3 regions of the Pseudomonas sp. RP-B7 genome follow, and region 3 is predicted to be linked to each of the others. Evidence: riboswitches for the same ligand, from Rfam matches in the RefSeq annotation. Region 3 holds a riboswitch; each other region holds the start of a gene.
The links. Region 3 has a riboswitch for cobalamin ahead of cobW (cobalamin biosynthesis protein CobW). Riboswitches for the same ligand answer to the same signal wherever they lie in the genome.
Positions count from the first base shown of each region.

Region 1: it holds a riboswitch for cobalamin, as region 3 does, so the genes downstream of both, cobO (cob(I)yrinic acid a,c-diamide adenosyltransferase) here and cobW (cobalamin biosynthesis protein CobW) in region 3, are expected to answer to the same signal.
Region 2: it holds a riboswitch for cobalamin, as region 3 does, so the genes downstream of both, OPU96_RS20600 (ABC transporter substrate-binding protein) here and cobW (cobalamin biosynthesis protein CobW) in region 3, are expected to answer to the same signal.

Region 1 is NZ_JAPFHC010000002.1:166,604-171,990, forward strand. It holds gene cobD (threonine-phosphate decarboxylase CobD) at 1-263, opposite strand, end outside; gene cbiB (adenosylcobinamide-phosphate synthase CbiB) at 256-1,164, opposite strand; gene bluB (5,6-dimethylbenzimidazole synthase) at 1,161-1,811, opposite strand; gene OPU96_RS03575 (cobyrinic acid a,c-diamide synthase CobB) at 1,808-3,199, opposite strand; gene cobO (cob(I)yrinic acid a,c-diamide adenosyltransferase) at 3,196-3,807, opposite strand; cobalamin riboswitch at 3,888-4,122, opposite strand; gene OPU96_RS03585 (PQQ-dependent sugar dehydrogenase) at 4,222-5,387, shown strand, end outside.
Region 2 is NZ_JAPFHC010000024.1:82,359-87,745, forward strand. It holds gene OPU96_RS20585 (GNAT family N-acetyltransferase) at 1-158, shown strand, start outside; gene OPU96_RS20590 (ABC transporter ATP-binding protein) at 192-956, opposite strand; gene OPU96_RS20595 (FecCD family ABC transporter permease) at 953-1,957, opposite strand; gene OPU96_RS20600 (ABC transporter substrate-binding protein) at 1,954-2,964, opposite strand; cobalamin riboswitch at 3,082-3,275, opposite strand; gene OPU96_RS20605 (hypothetical protein) at 3,346-3,789, shown strand; gene OPU96_RS20610 (aldehyde dehydrogenase family protein) at 3,942-5,324, opposite strand.
Region 3 is NZ_JAPFHC010000001.1:544,283-549,669, forward strand. It holds gene cobN (cobaltochelatase subunit CobN) at 1-2,001, opposite strand, end outside; gene cobW (cobalamin biosynthesis protein CobW) at 2,005-3,066, opposite strand; cobalamin riboswitch at 3,160-3,359, opposite strand; cobalamin riboswitch at 4,060-4,260, shown strand; gene OPU96_RS02370 (CbtB domain-containing protein) at 4,358-4,546, shown strand; gene OPU96_RS02375 (CbtA family protein) at 4,558-5,256, shown strand; gene OPU96_RS02380 (cobalamin biosynthesis protein) at 5,253-5,387, shown strand, end outside.

The DNA.
Region 1 (5,387 bases), on a different contig from region 3:
TTGCCCGCCCGCCGCAAGCGCGGCAACAGTTGGATCGCCGCCTGGGAGCCCGGCACCGGCAGCAAATGGGCGGCGCCGTAATATTCGCTGGCGGCGCGTTCCAGGCCGTCGTCGGTTTCCGGCAAGCGCGCCCAGGCCCGCAGCGGAATTTCCGGGATCGCCCACGGCCACGGCGCGAGGCCGCTGGACAGGTCGAGCCAATCGGCCTCGGCAATCCCGTATTGAATCGCTGCCTTGCGCAGCCGGCCACCGTGCTCAAGCATAGAATTGCGCCCCCGCGCATAGGATCAGCAGCCACAACCATACGCCGCGCTGCACCAGTTGCCAGCCTCGGTCGATGGAGTCCGCATCCGCCGCCGGGCCTTCGCCCAGTTGCGGACGTTGATGTACTTCGCCGTGATAAATCGCGGCGCCGCCCAATTCGACACCCAGCGCACCAGCGCCGGCCGCCATCACCGGGCCGGCGTTGGGGCTGTCCCACGTCGGGCCCTGGGTACGCCAGCACTTCAACGCCAGGCGGGTTTTGCCCAGCAACGCGTAGGTCAATGCCACCAGGCGCGCAGGAATATAGTTCAGCACGTCGTCGATCTTGGCCGCCGCCCAACCGAAACGTTCGAAGCGTTCGTTGCGATAGCCCCACATGGCGTCGAGGGTGTTGCTCAGGCGGTACAGCACCACGCCCGGCACACCGGCAACGACAAACCAGAACAGCGCGGCGAATACCGCGTCGCTGCCGTTCTCCAGTACCGACTCGGTGGCGGCGCGGGCGACTTCGGTACGGTCCAGTTCGCTGGTCTGACGGCTGACAAGGTAACTCACACGTTTTCGCGCTTCGTCCAGGTCATCACTGCGCAGCGCCTGGGCGACCGGGATCACGTGCTCGCCAAGGCTGCGCATGCCGAGGGCGCAGTACAACGCCAGGATCTCCAAGATCCAGCCGATATACGGCGCCCACGACAAAGCCGTGGCCAGCAGGGTCAACGGCACCACGGCGATAAACCACGCGGTCACGCCATGGCTGCGCCAGCCCCGGCCACCGCTGTTGAAGCGTTGCTCGATGCGCCCGGCGAAATTGCCGAACGCCACCAGCGGATGCCAGCGCCTGGGTTCGCCCAGCAGCGCATCCAGCGCGACTGCGGCGACACACAGCAAGGCCACACTCATTGACTCACTCCCCAAGAATTTTCGTACAGCATGTCACTCAGCGGCCGCGGCTCGGTCCAGCCTTCGAGTTGCAACATCGGCGCCGGGTAGAACGCAGCGACCGGGCCCAGGCACAGCACGGCCAGGGGTTTGGCGCCGGGCGGCAGGCCCAGCAGGTCGGCCAGGGCCTGGGGCTCGAACAGCGAGACCCAGCCCATGCCCAGGCCTTCGACGCGGGCAGCCAGCCACAGGTTCTGGATGGCACAGGACAGCGAGGCCATGTCCATTTCCGGCAAGGTGCGACGACCGAAGATGTGGCGCTCGCGGTCGTCCATCAGCGCTGCTACCAATACCTCGGCGCAATCGTGGATGCCTTCGACCTTGAGCTTCATGAATTCGTCGGAGCGCTCGCCCAGGGCTTCGGCGGTGCGGATGCGTTCTTCTTCCACCAGTTGCTGGATTTGCCCACGCAGTTGGCGGTCGCTGATACGGATGAAGCGCCAGGGTTGCATCAGGCCGACGCTGGGCGCCTGGTGTGCGGCCTGGAGCAGGCGCTGCAGCAGTTCAGGCGCGACGGTGCCGCCGCTGAAGTGGCGCATGTCGCGGCGTTCGGCGATGGCGCGGTAGACGGCCTGGCGGTCGGCCTCTGGGAAGGCGTTGTCGGTCATGGCCTCTTCGCGGGCAAGCCCGCTCCCACATTGGATTGGGTTTCGACGCGATCCCCTGTGGGAGCTGGCTTGCCTGCGATAGCGCCCTCCCGGTCTGGCGCAAACAGTGCCGCCACCGCCGCCGGATTCGACGGAAAGTAAAAGTGCACGTAGGAAGCCGTCATCCGCCCCTGTCGGAAAACCGCCTCGGCACCACGCCCACCGTTGGGGCTCACGCCACGGGCAATCGGCGTGCAGTCGGTGCTGGTCAGGGAGTGGTGATAGGTGTGACCGCGCAATGTGCCTTCCGGCAGTTCGACATTTTGCAGGGCCAGGGCGGCCAGTTTCTTTTGCATCACGGCATCGCCCTGCAGCAGACCGAGCAACTCGGCGCGCTGGCCGTCGACATCGGTGAGCGAGTCCAGCAGGTACAACATGCCGCCGCACTCGGCGAGCAGTGGTTTGCCAGCAGCGTGATGGGCACGGATCGCATCGAGCATCGCGGTGTTTTCCGACAGCGCCTGGTGATGCAATTCCGGGTAACCACCCGGCAGATACAGGCTGTCGGCGTCAGGCAATTGGCGGTCATGGATCGGCGAGAAGAAGTGCAACTCGGCGCCCATCGCCCGCAACAGATCGAGGCTGGCGCCGTAGGTGAAGGCGAAGGCTTCGTCGCGAGCCACGGCAATGCGTACGCCGTTGAGCAACGGCTCGGCCTCAATGATCTGCGGCGCAGCGAACGTCACCGGCGGCGGCAATGCGACTTCGCAACTGCTGCCCAGGGCTTGGGCGGCGGCATCGAGGCGCAGGTCGAGGTCATTCAGTTCGCTGGCTTGTACCAGGCCCAGGTGGCGGCTGGGCAATTCGATCCCGGTCTCGCGGGACAGCGCCCCGTACCAGCGCAGGCCTTCGGTCAGACTGCCTTCGAGCAATTGTGCGTGGCGCAGCGTGCCCACGCGGTTGGCCAGCACGCCGGCGAACGGCAGGTCCGGCTGATAACGCGCCAGGCCCAGCGCGAGGGCGCCGAAGGTCTGGGCCATGGCGGTGCCGTCGATCACACCGAGCACCGGCACGCCAAAGTGGCGCGCCAGGTCAGCGCTGGACGGCGTGCCGTCGAACAGGCCCATCACGCCTTCAATGAGGATCAGGTCTGCCTCGCCGGCGGCTTCCCACAACAGGCGACGACTTTCCTGCTCTCCCACCATCCACATGTCCAATTGATACACCGGCGCACCACTGGCGCGCTCGTGGATCATCGGGTCGAGAAAGTCCGGCCCGCATTTGAACACGCGCACCTTGCGCCCCAGGTTGCGGTGCAAACGGGCGAGCGCGGCGGTGACGGTGGTTTTGCCCTGGCCGGACGCCGGTGCGGCGATCAAGACGGCCGGGCAATGACGGGGCTGATTCAAAGTTCGACGCCCTTCTGTGCCTTGATACCGGCCTGGAACGCGTGCTTGAGCATGCCCATTTCGGTGACGGTGTCGCCCATTTCGATCAGCTCGGGCTTGGCGCCACGGCCGGTGACCACTACGTGTTGCATCGGCGGACGGGCTTGCAGGTCGCTGAGTACTTGGTCCAGATCGAGGTAGCCGTGTTTGAGGGCGATGTTCAGTTCGTCAAGGACGACAAGGCCGATGGTGGGATCTTGCAGCAGCTCGCGGGACACCGCCCAGGCGGCTTCGGCGGCGGCGATGTCACGTTGGCGGTCCTGGGTTTCCCAGGTGAAGCCTTCGCCCATGACGTGAAAACGCACTTGCTCAGGGAAGCGGCGGAAGAACAGCTCTTCGCCCGTGCTGTTGCGCCCCTTGATGAACTGCACCACACCGCACTGCATGCCGTGGCCCATGGCCCGAGCCAGCATGCCGAACGCAGAGCTGCTCTTGCCTTTGCCGTTGCCGGTGAGCACCAGCAGCAAACCGCATTCGTTGGGCGAGTTGGCGATGCGCTCGTCGATCACGGCTTTTTTGCGCAGCATGCGCGCCAGGTGGCGTTCGTCGCGTTCAGGGGAATCGGTCATGGCAGCTCTCCGTTGGGGCTGGACAAAAAACGGCGGGCAGGAAAAAGACAAAACAGACAGCCAAGCATCGCCCACCGTGATGCTGTTGGATGTTTCAGGCCGGTCTCCGGGCTCATGAGTGGCGATCGCCGACGCTGCGCCTTCCCATATCGCGGGGCGATACAGTGGCAGAAAGCAGGGTCTTGACTCATTTACCGTTGCGGGGGCAGCGCCGGGATCGCGGCAGCACTGTGTACAAGTGCGCTCACTCACCGGCTTCCCTGTTTCACTCGGTCGACCCGTGGGTCACAGAGCACCTGGAACAAGTCGCGAAGGGTAGAGGGTTGGGGGTGGAGCGTCAATTAAAGCCGGCTTCGCACTTGAACCATCGGACCGCTGCATGCCTCTACCCTTGCAGGTACCCAGGAGAAAAACATGCACAAGACCCGACTTGCCCTACTGATCATGTTCGCAGGCGCCCTCGCCGCCTGCGGTGAAAGTTCGACCTTGCAAGTGTCTGACGGAACCGGGCCTTCCCCCAAGCTACCGGAGCCGAACAAGACCCTGATCCCCACGGTAAACATCGCGCCAGCCATCGGCTGGCCTGCGGGTGCGAAGCCAACTCCCGCCGCGGGCACCCAGGTGGCGGCGTTTGCCGAGGGCCTGGACCACCCGCGCTGGCTGTATGTGCTGCCCAATGGCGACGTACTGGTGGCAGAAACCAATGCGCCGCCCAAACCCGATGACTCAAAGGGCATTCGTGGCTGGGTGATGGAAAAGGTCATGGGCCGAGCCGGTGCAGGTGTGCCTAGCCCGAACCGCATCACGTTGCTGCGCGATGCCGACCACGATGGCATCGCCGAGACCCGGACAGTATTTCTTGAAAACCTCAATTCGCCCTTCGGCATGACCCTGGTGGGCAATGATCTGTATGTGGCGGACTCGGACAAGCTGCTGCGCTTCCCCTACCAACCGGGAGCAACCGCGATCAAGGCAGCCGGTACCAAGGTGGTCGACCTACCCGGCGGCAGCATCAACCACCACTGGACCAAGAACGTGGTGGCGAGCAAAGACGGCCGCAAGCTGTATGTAAGCGTAGGCTCCAACAGCAACGTTGGTGAAAACGGCCTGCAGGCAGAAGAAGGCCGGGCGGCGATCTGGGAAGTAGACCGCGCCAGCGGCCAGCACCGCATTTTCGCCTCGGGCCTGCGCAACCCTAACGGCATGGCCTGGGAACCACAAAGCGGCAAGCTGTGGACGGCGGTGAACGAGCGCGATGAAATCGGTAGCGACCTGGTGCCGGACTACATCACCTCGGTTCAGGATGGCGCCTTCTATGGCTGGCCGTTCAGCTACTACGGACAGCATGTGGATGCGCGAGTCAATCCGCAAAACCTCGACCTGGTGGCCAAGGCGATTGCACCATACTACGCCGTAGGCCCGCATACCGCCTCGCTGGGACTGACGTTTGCCGAGAACAGCAAATTGCCCGCCCCCTTCACGAATGGCGCATTCATCGGCCAGCATGGTTCGTGGAATCGCAAGCCCCACAGTGGCTACAAGGTGATCTTCGTACCGTTCGAGGCTGGCCAGCCCAAGGG
Region 2 (5,387 bases), on a different contig from region 3:
AGGTGCTGGCGCACGCGCAGGGGGTGGAGGTGATGTACCTGCACACCCATCCGTTTCTGCCGGGTGCGATTGAGTTTTGGCGGCGGCAGGGGTTTGCGGTGGTGGACGTGGAAGCTGATCCGGTGTGGCAGACCACGCACATGCAGCGGCTGCTGTAGTGGCCTGAAGAAGCACCACTGGACTCCCCGTGTTTAGTTGGAACGCAGCCGCAGTATCTGCGCGCCGTCGAACGGGTCTGTGAGGTAGTGCGCCTGCACCCCGAATGTGTCTTGCAAACGCTGCGGCGTCAGCACTTCCAGCGGCTTGCCCAGCGCCACCAATCGCCCGTGGTCCAACACCGCCAGGCGATCACAGGTCAGCGCCTGGTTCAGGTCATGCAGGGCAATCAGCGTCGTCACCGGCAGCGCTTGCACGCCTTTCAAGATCGCCAGTTGATGCTGAATATCCAGGTGATTGGTCGGCTCATCCAGCAACAGGATCTGCGGCCGTTGCGCCAGGGCGCGGGCGATGTGCACGCGTTGGCGCTCGCCGCCGGAAAGGCTGCGCCAGGCGCGTTGGGCCAGGTGGGTGGCGTCCACGTCGTGCAGGGCTTGGCGCACGATGGCGTCGTCTGCATCCGACCACGGGCTCAGCGCCGACAGCCACGGCGTGCGGCCCAGGGCCACGGCGTCGAACACGCGGATGGCGTCATCGGTGTCGGCCTGTTGCTCTACCACGGCCAACTGTTGCGCGATGCTGCGGCGCGACAGCTGCCCGAGGCGCTGGCCGCCCAGCAGCACGTCGCCACACGCCGGGGTACGCAACCCGGCGAGCAGCTTGAGCAGGGTGGATTTGCCGGAACCGTTCGGCCCGACGATACCGAGGGTCTCGCCCAGCTCCACTTCCAGGTGAATGTCGCGCAGCAACTCGGCTTCGCGCACCCTGAAGCCCAGGCCACGGCAACTGAGCACGCTCATCGCGCATTCCTCCGGCCGATCAGGATCAGCGCAAACACCGGCGCGCCTACCAGCGCGGTCACCACACCCACCGGGATCACCTGGCCCTTGATCAAGGTGCGCGACAGCACATCCGCGGCAATCAGGAACAACGCCCCCCCCAACGCGCTGGCCGGCAGCAGGCGCGAATGCCCGGTGCCGAGCAGCAGGCGCACGGCATGGGGGATCACCAAGCCGACAAAGCCGATGGAGCCGACAATCGACACCATCACCGCCGTCACCAACGCCGCGCAACCCACCAGCACAAATTGCACGCGGCGCACCGGGATGCCCAGGGACGCCGCCGAATCCGTGCCAAAGGTGAACGCATCCAGCGCCCGGCGATGCCACAGGCACACCGCCAACCCCACCAGCGCCACCGGCACCGCCAGCCACACCGACGGCCAGCGCACGCCGCTGAGGTTGCCCAGCAGCCAGAACATGATGCCGCGCGCCTGTTCGGAGCTGGCGGATTTGGTGATGAGGAATGCGGTGAGTGCGTTGAACAGCTGCGAACCGGCAATGCCGGCGAGGATGATCTGCCCGGTGCCGCTGGACGAGCCGCTGGCCCGCGCCAATAAAATCACCAGCGCAAACGCCGCCATCGCGCCGACAAACGCGCCAGCCGACAATGAAATCAAGCCGCCGCCCACCCCGATCAGCGCCACCAGCACCGCACCTGTCGAGGCGCCGGCGCTGATGCCCAGCAGGTACGGGTCGGCCAGCGGGTTGCGCAGCAGCGATTGCAGGATCACCCCGCAGGTCGCCAGCCCGGCACCGCAGGCGGCGGCGACCAGCGCGCGGGTCAGGCGGTAGTTCCACACTACGCCTTCGTCGATGGGGTCGAGCACGTAGCCGGCGCCCCACAGTTTATTGGCCAGCACCTGAAGTACGACCTGCGGCGAGATGGCGGTTTCGCCGATGGCCACGCCGGCGAGCACGGCGGCCAGGAGTAGGGCCAGGGCGAGGAGGGCACGAATCATTTCGGCAGGTCGTAGCCGTCGATGGCCGTGGCCAGTTGCTCAAGGCCGTCGAACATGCGGATGCTGGCCTGCAACGCCAGGGCGTCGAGGATGATGATGCGGTTGTTTTTTACCGCATCCATGTTGCGGGTGACCGGGTCGCTGCGCAGGAAGGCGAGTTTCTTTTCATGGTCGTCGGCAGGGTAGCGGCGGCGGTCCATGCGGGCGATGACGAGGAAGGTCGGGTTGGCCTTGGCGATGGTTTCCCAGCCCACGGCGGGCCATTCTTCATCGGACTGCACCACGTTGCGCAGGCCGAGGGTTTGCAGCATGAATTCGGGAATGCCCTTGTGCCCGGCGACATACGGGTCGCTGGCCAGCTCGGCGCTGGAGAACCACACCAGTGCGCTGGCCTGCTTGAGGCCCTTGCTCCGCACGGTGGCGACGGACTTGGCCAGGCGCGCCTTGAGTTCGTCGTTCAGCTGTTGACCGCGGTCCTGCACATCGAAGATCGCCGCCAGTTGGCTGATGCTTTTGTAGATGGTCTCGATGCGGAACGGCTCCAGCCGCGTGCCGTCGGCGCCCACCAGGTTGTCCTTGCCTTCGCAGTCGGAGGGCAGCAGGTAGGTGGGGATCTGCAGTTCGTGGAATTGCTCACGGGTGCCGACCACGCCTTGTGCGCCGACCACCCATTCCAGCTCGGCGGCCACCAACTGCGGGCGCTTGGCGATCACGGCTTCGAAGCTCGGCTCATTGTCGGCCAGGCGTTCGATGCGCTCGTTCTGTGCCTTGAACTGCGGCAGCACACTGTTGAACCACAGTGAGGTGCCGACCACTTTGTCGCCCACGCCCAACGCATAAAGCATCTCGGTGGCGGCCTGGCCGATGGTCACGCTGCGCGCCGGCGCTTGCTGGAAGGTGAGGGTGCTGCCGCAGTTTTCCAGGGTCAGCGGGTAGTCAGTCGGCGCGGCGTGGGCCAGGGCACAAACACTCAGGCCGGTGAGCAGGGCGGTAATGCGTGGCAGCATGGGGCAATCTCCGTTGGGACCGTACAGGGAGCTGGGGCGGTACGGTAGTGGAAATACAGCCATGAACGCTGCCGGTCCGGCAGGCCAGGGATGCCCTTCCCGGACACCCCGCCGGTTGGTGATAACGCTTGGCCGGCAGGTCTCCTGACTGATGCGTCATCGCCACGCTCCGGCCTTCCCGGACAGCGTCCAGTGGCAGTGGGGAGCAGGCTCAGCACCTACAGTTGCGGGGGCAGTTCCGATTGGCGCGGGTGGCCGCGCTTCGGATTCCCTATTAGTCCCGTTGGGGAACCGGCGCGGTATGGTAGTCGATCTTGGACGTGAGGGCGCGTGTCTCTTATGATGCGCGGCCACGGAACCGCCCCATACAAGGAAAATACAGTGAAACGTTTAGTCGCCCTCGCCCTGATCACCCTGCTCGCCGGTTGTGCGACCCAGGGTAAAAGCGAATCGCAGATTTTCGACGAGGCCGCCACTGCCCATGTCATGTCGCTGCCTGCCGGCGCCAACAAGGTGCGTTTGCACAGCGTCAAGATCGCCAGCCATGGTGTGATCGGCGACATGCTGGCGACTGTCCTGGGCGGCGGCGCGAATGCCGGCCAACTCAGGCAAGAACTGCTCAACGCCCAGCGCCTGGGCGACAGTGGGTTCTTGATCATTGGGGCGCGCAGTTCAATCGACGTGGCGGTTGTTGAGAACGCCTGCGAAGGCCTCGGTTTGCAGGGGATGAATATCTACTACGCGGGCAGTGAGGCGCAGCAGGACAAAGTGCGCCACGCGGTTGAACAGGCCCGGGCGCAATTTCACTTCATCAATACCCAGTGACCAACGGTCTGTAGTGAGCGGGCTTGCCCCGCGCCGGGTGGCGAAGCCGCCCCAAACCCAGGCACCTCGGTCTTTCTGATACACCGGGTTGTCTGGATTTGGGGCGGCTTCGCCACCCAGCGCGGGGCAAGGGTGTTAGCCCGGCCGGGGGGTTATTTGCGGTCCAGCCACACGGTCTGCGCGTTGCAGAATTCCCGCACGCCGAAGTGTGACAGTTCACGGCCAAAGCCGCTTTTCTTGATCCCGCCAAACGCCACCCGAGGGTCGGACACGCTGAAGGCGTTGACGAAAATCCCGCCGGTTTCCAGGCGGTTGGCTAGATCCCGCGCCTTCGCCGCGTCGGTGGTGAAGATGCTCGCGGTCAGGCCGAACTCGCTGTCATTCGCCAGCGCTACCGCGTGGTCGGCGTCGCGGGCGGTGATGATCGAGGCTACCGGGCCGAACAGTTCCTGTTTGAACGAGGTCATCTGGTCGGTGACGCCTGCCAGTACGGTCGGCTCATAGTAGTTGCCGGCACCGGCGACCTTATGGCCGCCCAGTAGCAGGGTCGCGCCTTCTTCAAGAGTCGCCTGGACCTGGCCGTGCAGCTCGTCGCGCAGGTCGAAGCGGGCCATCGGGCCGATGTACGTGGCGGCGGATGTCGGGTCGCCCATCACCAGGGCACGGCTGGCCGCGAGGAATTTGGCGGTAAAGGCTTCGGCCACGCCGGCTTCGATGATCAGACGCTTGGCAGCGGCGCAGACTTGCCCGCTGTTCTGGAAGCGTCCAATCACGGCGGCTTGCACCGCGGCGTCAAGGTCGGCGTCGTTGAGCACGATGAACGGGTCGGAGCCGCCCAGTTCCAGCACACACTTTTTCAGCGCGGCACCGGCCTGGGAGCCGATGGCCATACCGGCGCGCACGCTGCCGGTGAGGGTGACGGCGGCGATGCGCGGGTCGGCGATGGCTTTGGATACGCCGTCGGTCGTCACGTTGATCACTTCGAACAGGCCTTCAGCAAAGCCGGCTTTTTTGAATGCCTGCTGCATCAGGTAGGCGCTGCCCATCACGTTCGGCGCGTGCTTGAGCACGTAGGTGTTGCCGGCGAGCATTGTCGGCACGGCGCCGCGCAGCACTTGCCAGACCGGGAAGTTCCACGGCATCACCGCGAGGATCGGGCCCAGTGGGCGGTATTCGATATGGGCGCTGCCGTTGTCCACCAGGGTCGGCTCCGGGGCGAGCATGGCCGGGCCCTGGGCGGCGTACCAGTCACTGAGCTGGGCGCATTTTTCGATTTCGGCGCGGGCCTGGGCGATGGGCTTGCCCATTTCCAGGGTGATCATCTGCGCCATCTCTTCGGCTTGTTCGCGCAGGGCGGCGGCCAGGGCCAGCAGCCGTTCGGCGCGCTGGCTGAGCGGCTGGTGGCGCCAGGTGCGGAAGGCAGCGGTGGCACGGTCGAGGGCGGCGTTCAGCTGCGACTCGCTTTCATACGGGTAGCTGCCGACCGTTTCACCGTTGGCCGGGTTGATCGAGAGGGCGTGGGTAGTTGCGTTCATGGCACCGTCCTGCGCAAGGGATAAGTTGAGTTCAGGTTACGGGGCTGGTTCTTTTCTGGAAAC
Region 3 (5,387 bases):
TGCTTTATCCAGTTCAAGCTCTTGGTCGATGCGGGTTTCGCGCACCAACTTGAGGATGTCCTTTTGCAGCTCGAGGGCGCGGCGAGGATCGAGCAGTTGCGCTTCGTAATACTCGTCCGCCAGCAGTTCCAGGTCGCGCAATGGGCCGTAGGTTTCGGCACGGGTCAGCGGCGGCATCAGGTGGTCGATGATCACCGCCTGGGTGCGGCGTTTGGCCTGGGCACCCTCGCCCGGATCGTTGACGATAAACGGGTAGATATTCGGCAACGGCCCCAGCAGCGCATCGGGCCAGCAGTTTTCCGACAGGCCAACGCCCTTGCCCGGCAGCCATTCCAGGTTGCCGTGCTTGCCCACATGGATCACGCCGTGGGCGCCATAGGTGTGACGCAGCCAGAAGTAGAACGCCAGGTAGCCATGAGGCGGCACCAGATCGGGATCGTGGTACACCGCGCTGGCGTCCACCTGATAACCCCGCGCAGGCTGGATGCCGACGAAAGTCAGGCCCAGGCGCAGGCCGGCGATCATCATGCGGCCGTCGCGGAACATCGGATCGTTATGGGGCGCGCCCCAACGCTCAATAACCGCCTGGCGATTGGCTTCGGGCAGGCGTTTGAACATCACCTCATAGTCGTCCAGGCCCAGGCTTTGGTGACAGGGACGCAGATCAATACTGTCGAGGTCGTTGGTGACGCCACCGAGCAGGTCATGGATCAGGGCCGTTCCACTCGGGGGCAATTCGGCGGGCAGCGGATACCCTTCGGCTTGCAGGGCACGCAGGATGTTCAGCGCCGCCGCCGGTGTGTCCAGGCCCACGCCGTTGCCGATACGGCCGTCGCGGGTCGGGTAGTTGGCGAGGATCAGCGCGATGCGTTTCTGCGCATTCGGTACCCGTGCCAATTCGACCCAACGGCGCGCCAGTTCGGCAACAAAATCCATGCGCTCGGGCGCGGCGCGGTAACACACCACATCCGACTGGCTGCGCTCACTGCGCCAGGCCAGATCCTTGAAGCTGATCGGCCGGCTGATGATGCGCCCGTCCAGCTCCGGCAAGGCAATGTGCATCGCCAAGTCGCGCGGGCCCAGGCCCTGTTCACTGGCCTGCCAGCCCGGCTCGTTGTCTTGGGCGCAAATCGCCTGGATCACCGGGATATTGCGGCGAAACGGGCGCAAATGCGGCGCTTCCGGACTGGATTGGGCAAACCCGGTGGTGTTCAGGATCAGCCCCGCGCCGACCTCATCGAGCAGGTCCTCGACAACCGTCAGGCAGCCGGGCTCTTTCAAACTGGCCACCGCTATCGGCAACGGGTTCAGGCCCGCAGCCTGCAAGCGTTGGCAAAACACATCGATAAAACCGGTATTGGCAGCCTGCAAGTGAGAGCGGTAGAACAGCACCGCGGCCACCGGAAACTCGGCCTGCCAATCCACCTGCCAGTCATTCAAACGGGGGTTGGCTTTGTGCGGGTGATAAATCGCCGTGCGCGGCAGGGTTTGCGGCTCGGCCCAGGCATAGTCGCGCCCCAGGTAAGCGCTGGCCAGGCAGCGATAGAAATCCAGCGCATTGCCCAAGCCACCCTGGCGCAGGAAGTGCCACAGGCGATCACGTTCTTGTGCGCCAACGGTGCTCAAACCGCTGAGTTCCGGGTCGGGGCGATCGTCGCCCGGCACCAGGATCAGTTGTACACCGCGTTCGGCCAGCTCCACCAGACGCTCGATACCGTAACGCCAATAGCCGATGCCACCATGCAGCGAGATCAGGATGACCTTGGCGTGGCGCAACACCTCGTCGACATACAGGTCGACCGAGGCGTGGTTCTGCACCTGCATGGGGTTGGCCAGGCGCAGGCTCGGGTAATCGTCGGGCAACTGCTGGGCCGCTTCGGCCAGCAGCGCCAGGCTGGAGTCGCCGCTGCACAGGATCACCAGTTCAGCGGGGGTTTGGCCAAGGTCGGCAATATTGTCGTCCGAGACGAAACCACCGGGCTGGGTCCTGAGCAGGTGCATGGGTTAAACGCTGAGCGCAGCGCGCAGTTGCGCTTCGAGACCCGCCGCATCGAGGTCCTGACCGATCAGTACCAGACGTGTGATGCGTGCTTCGTCGGCAGCCCAGGCGCGATCGAAGTGCTTATCGAAACGCGTGCCTACGCCCTGGATCAGCAGGCGCATCGGCTTGTTCGGGATCGCGGCGAAGCCTTTGACGCGCAGGATGCCGTGTTGCACCACCAACTGGGTCAGGGCGTCGAGCAAAAGCGCCTCGTCGGCTTGCGGCAGGTCGATGGAAATCGAGTCGAAGGCGTCGTGGTCGTGGTCGTCTTCACCTTCGTGGTGATGATCGTGATGGCTGTGGCGAGCGTCGATATGCTCTTCGGCGCCGGCGCCCAGGCCAATCAGCACGTCCAGCGGCAGACGGCCGCTGCTGGCTTCGATGATCTTCACGGCTGGCGGCAGTTCTTCGGCGACTTCCAGGCGCACACGGGCCAGGTCTTCCGGGCTGATCAGGTCGGATTTGTTGAGGATCACCAAGTCGGCGCTGGCCAGTTGGTCGGCGAACAACTCGTGCAGCGGCGATTCGTGGTCCAGGTTCGGGTCGAGTTTGCGCTGGGCGTCGACTTGGTCCGGGAATGCGGCGAAGGTGCCGGCGGCCACGGCTGGGCTATCGACCACGGTGATCACCGCGTCAACCGTGCAGGCGCTACGGATTTCCGGCCATTGGAAGGCTTGTACCAGGGGTTTTGGCAGAGCCAGGCCGGAGGTTTCAATGAGGATATGGTCGAGGTCGCCGCGCCGGGCAACCAGCTCGCGCATCACCGGGAAGAACTCTTCCTGCACGGTGCAGCACAGGCAGCCGTTGGCCAGCTCGTAGACACGGCCGTTGGCTTCTTCTTCGGTGCAACCGATGGAGCACTGCTTGAGGATTTCACCGTCAATGCCCAACTCGCCGAATTCGTTGACGATCACGGCGATGCGACGGCCCTGGGCGTTGTCGAGCATATGGCGCAGCAAGGTGGTTTTGCCCGAGCCAAGAAAGCCGGTAACGATGGTGACGGGGAGTTTGGCCAGTGTTTTCATCGGATGCCCTTGGGGGCGGGCATACGGGACGATAGGCCCTGCGACAGTGCGCAGCAGCGGATTTCGTCACCGGATCACCCCGCCCGGTTGAATTGAAAAATCGATTGCGAGGCAGGTCTCCTGGCTTGGGGCTTGCAGGTCTTGCGACCGGCGCTGGCTGCGCCTTCCCGCCTTGTCGGCAGTGGCGTGGCAGTCAACTGGACCCTTTACAGTTGCGGGGGCAGCCGCGGCTTGGACCGCGTTCCCTTCTTAGCTTCGGCCTGGGCCGAAGAACCTCGAGGGTGCAAGGCTACGCAGTGCTTGGGGGATGGTCAATGATGGGGTTGGGTTCGTGTACATATCCGTTATTTAGGTAACGGCGACTCCTTACGGCAGCTCACTTTAGGAAAGAGCCCAAAAGTAACCAAAGGGCTCTTGCCCCAACACTCGGCACCTCACCCAGGCTCGGTGCGCCCTTAATCCGACATGGATTTGGGCGGCCTGACAGCCGGCCTGATCGAGAAAGCGGGCGGGTTCCCCTGTGGGAGCTGGCTTGCCTGCGATGGCATCAACTGGGTGCGTCTGATGTACCGAGTCGCCTGCATCGCAGGCTAGCCAGATCCCACAGTCGAGGGTGAACACCATAAAAAATACCGGTCGGCTCTAAGGCCGCCGCGCTCTGGCTTTTGATCTCACTTGCCCCGTTAAACACGCTGGCCGAACGCAGGCTTGAATCCGTGGGCAACCCGGCAGGACGCCGGGTTAGCCGTCCTGGGCCAGGGATGGCCCATGACGGCGGCCCACGGATTCAAGCCGGAGTGAGGGCACACCGAGCCTAGGCGAGGTGCCGAGTGTTGGGGCAAGAGCCCTTTGGTTACTTTGGGGCTTTTCCAAAGTGACCCGCTGTAAGAGCGGAACCATAAGCGGCCGTTACCGAAGAAACGGATATGTACACCACCACCACCACCACCAAAAACCACATCCCAATTGACTCCCCTCCCACCCCCATGCTCTCCTACACATCTTGTTTCGGGTGCCCTGCAAAGGGTGAAACGGGAAACCGGTGACTCATGTACGCATGACAGTCCGGTGCTGCCCCCGCAACGGTAAGCGAGCGAAACGTCATATCCACTGTGCCCAAGGCATGGGAAGGCGACGTTTTCAGGCATTGAGCCCCTCGCAAGCCCGGAGACCGGCCCGAAAAAATCAGATAACAAACCCGCGGTGGGCGGGCGCTGTTCAGAACCCTGCGTGCCTGGCTCGCGGGGTTTTCATGCGCTCGTTTCACCCAGACACCTGAAAGGGACGCGCCATGTCGATCATCAGCAGCACCTCGCACTCCGCCAGCCGCACCTCTACCCTGAGCCAACGCCTGACCGCCGCCATCGGTGCGTCGATCCTCGGCGCGTGCCTGGTGTATTTCGCCGGTTTCTCGCATATCGAGGCGGTGCACAACGCTGCCCACGATACCCGCCACAGCGCCGCGTTCCCGTGCCATTGAGACCTGCCGACATGATCAAGCGTATTGCGCAAACCGCAGGGTTCACCGGACTTTTGGCCGCCCTGCTGCTGACCCTGCTGCAAAGTTTCTGGGTCGCCCCGCTGATTTTGCAGGCGGAAACCTTTGAAAAAGCCCCTGCCGAGGTGATGCACGAGCATACCGCCGGCACCGCTGCCCATACCCACGACGCCGAAGCCTGGGAGCCGGAAGACGGCTGGCAGCGCGTGCTCTCTACCACAGGTGGCAACCTGGTAGTGGCGGTCGGTTTCGCACTGATGCTCGCCGGCCTGTACACCCTGCGCGCGCCAACCCGCACCGCCCAAGGGCTGCTGTGGGGGCTGGCTGGTTACGCGACCTTCGTACTGGCACCGACCCTGGGGTTGCCGCCTGAGCTACCGGGCACGGCTGCCGCCGACCTCGCACTGCGCCAGACGTGGTGGATCGGTACCGCAGCGTCCACCGCCGCCGGTATCGCGCTGATCGTATTCGGTCGCAACTGGCTGCTCAAAGCACTGGGGGCGGCAATCCTGGTGGTTCCCCACGTGATTGGCGCACCGCAACCGGAAGTGCATTCGATGCTGGCACCAGAAGCGCTGGAAGCGCAGTTCAAGATCGCATCGCAGTTGACCAACGTGGCGTTCTGGCTGGCTCTGGGCCTGATCAGCGCCTGGCTGTTCCGCCGCAACCGTGACGATCAATACTCGGCATGACCCTGGTGGTCGGCCTGGGCTGCCAGCGGGGTTGTGATGTTCACACCCTGCTGAGCCTGTTCGACGCCGCCCTCGCCGAGGGTGGTATCGAGCGCCGGCACGTTACGGCCTTGGCGAGTATTGATCGCAAA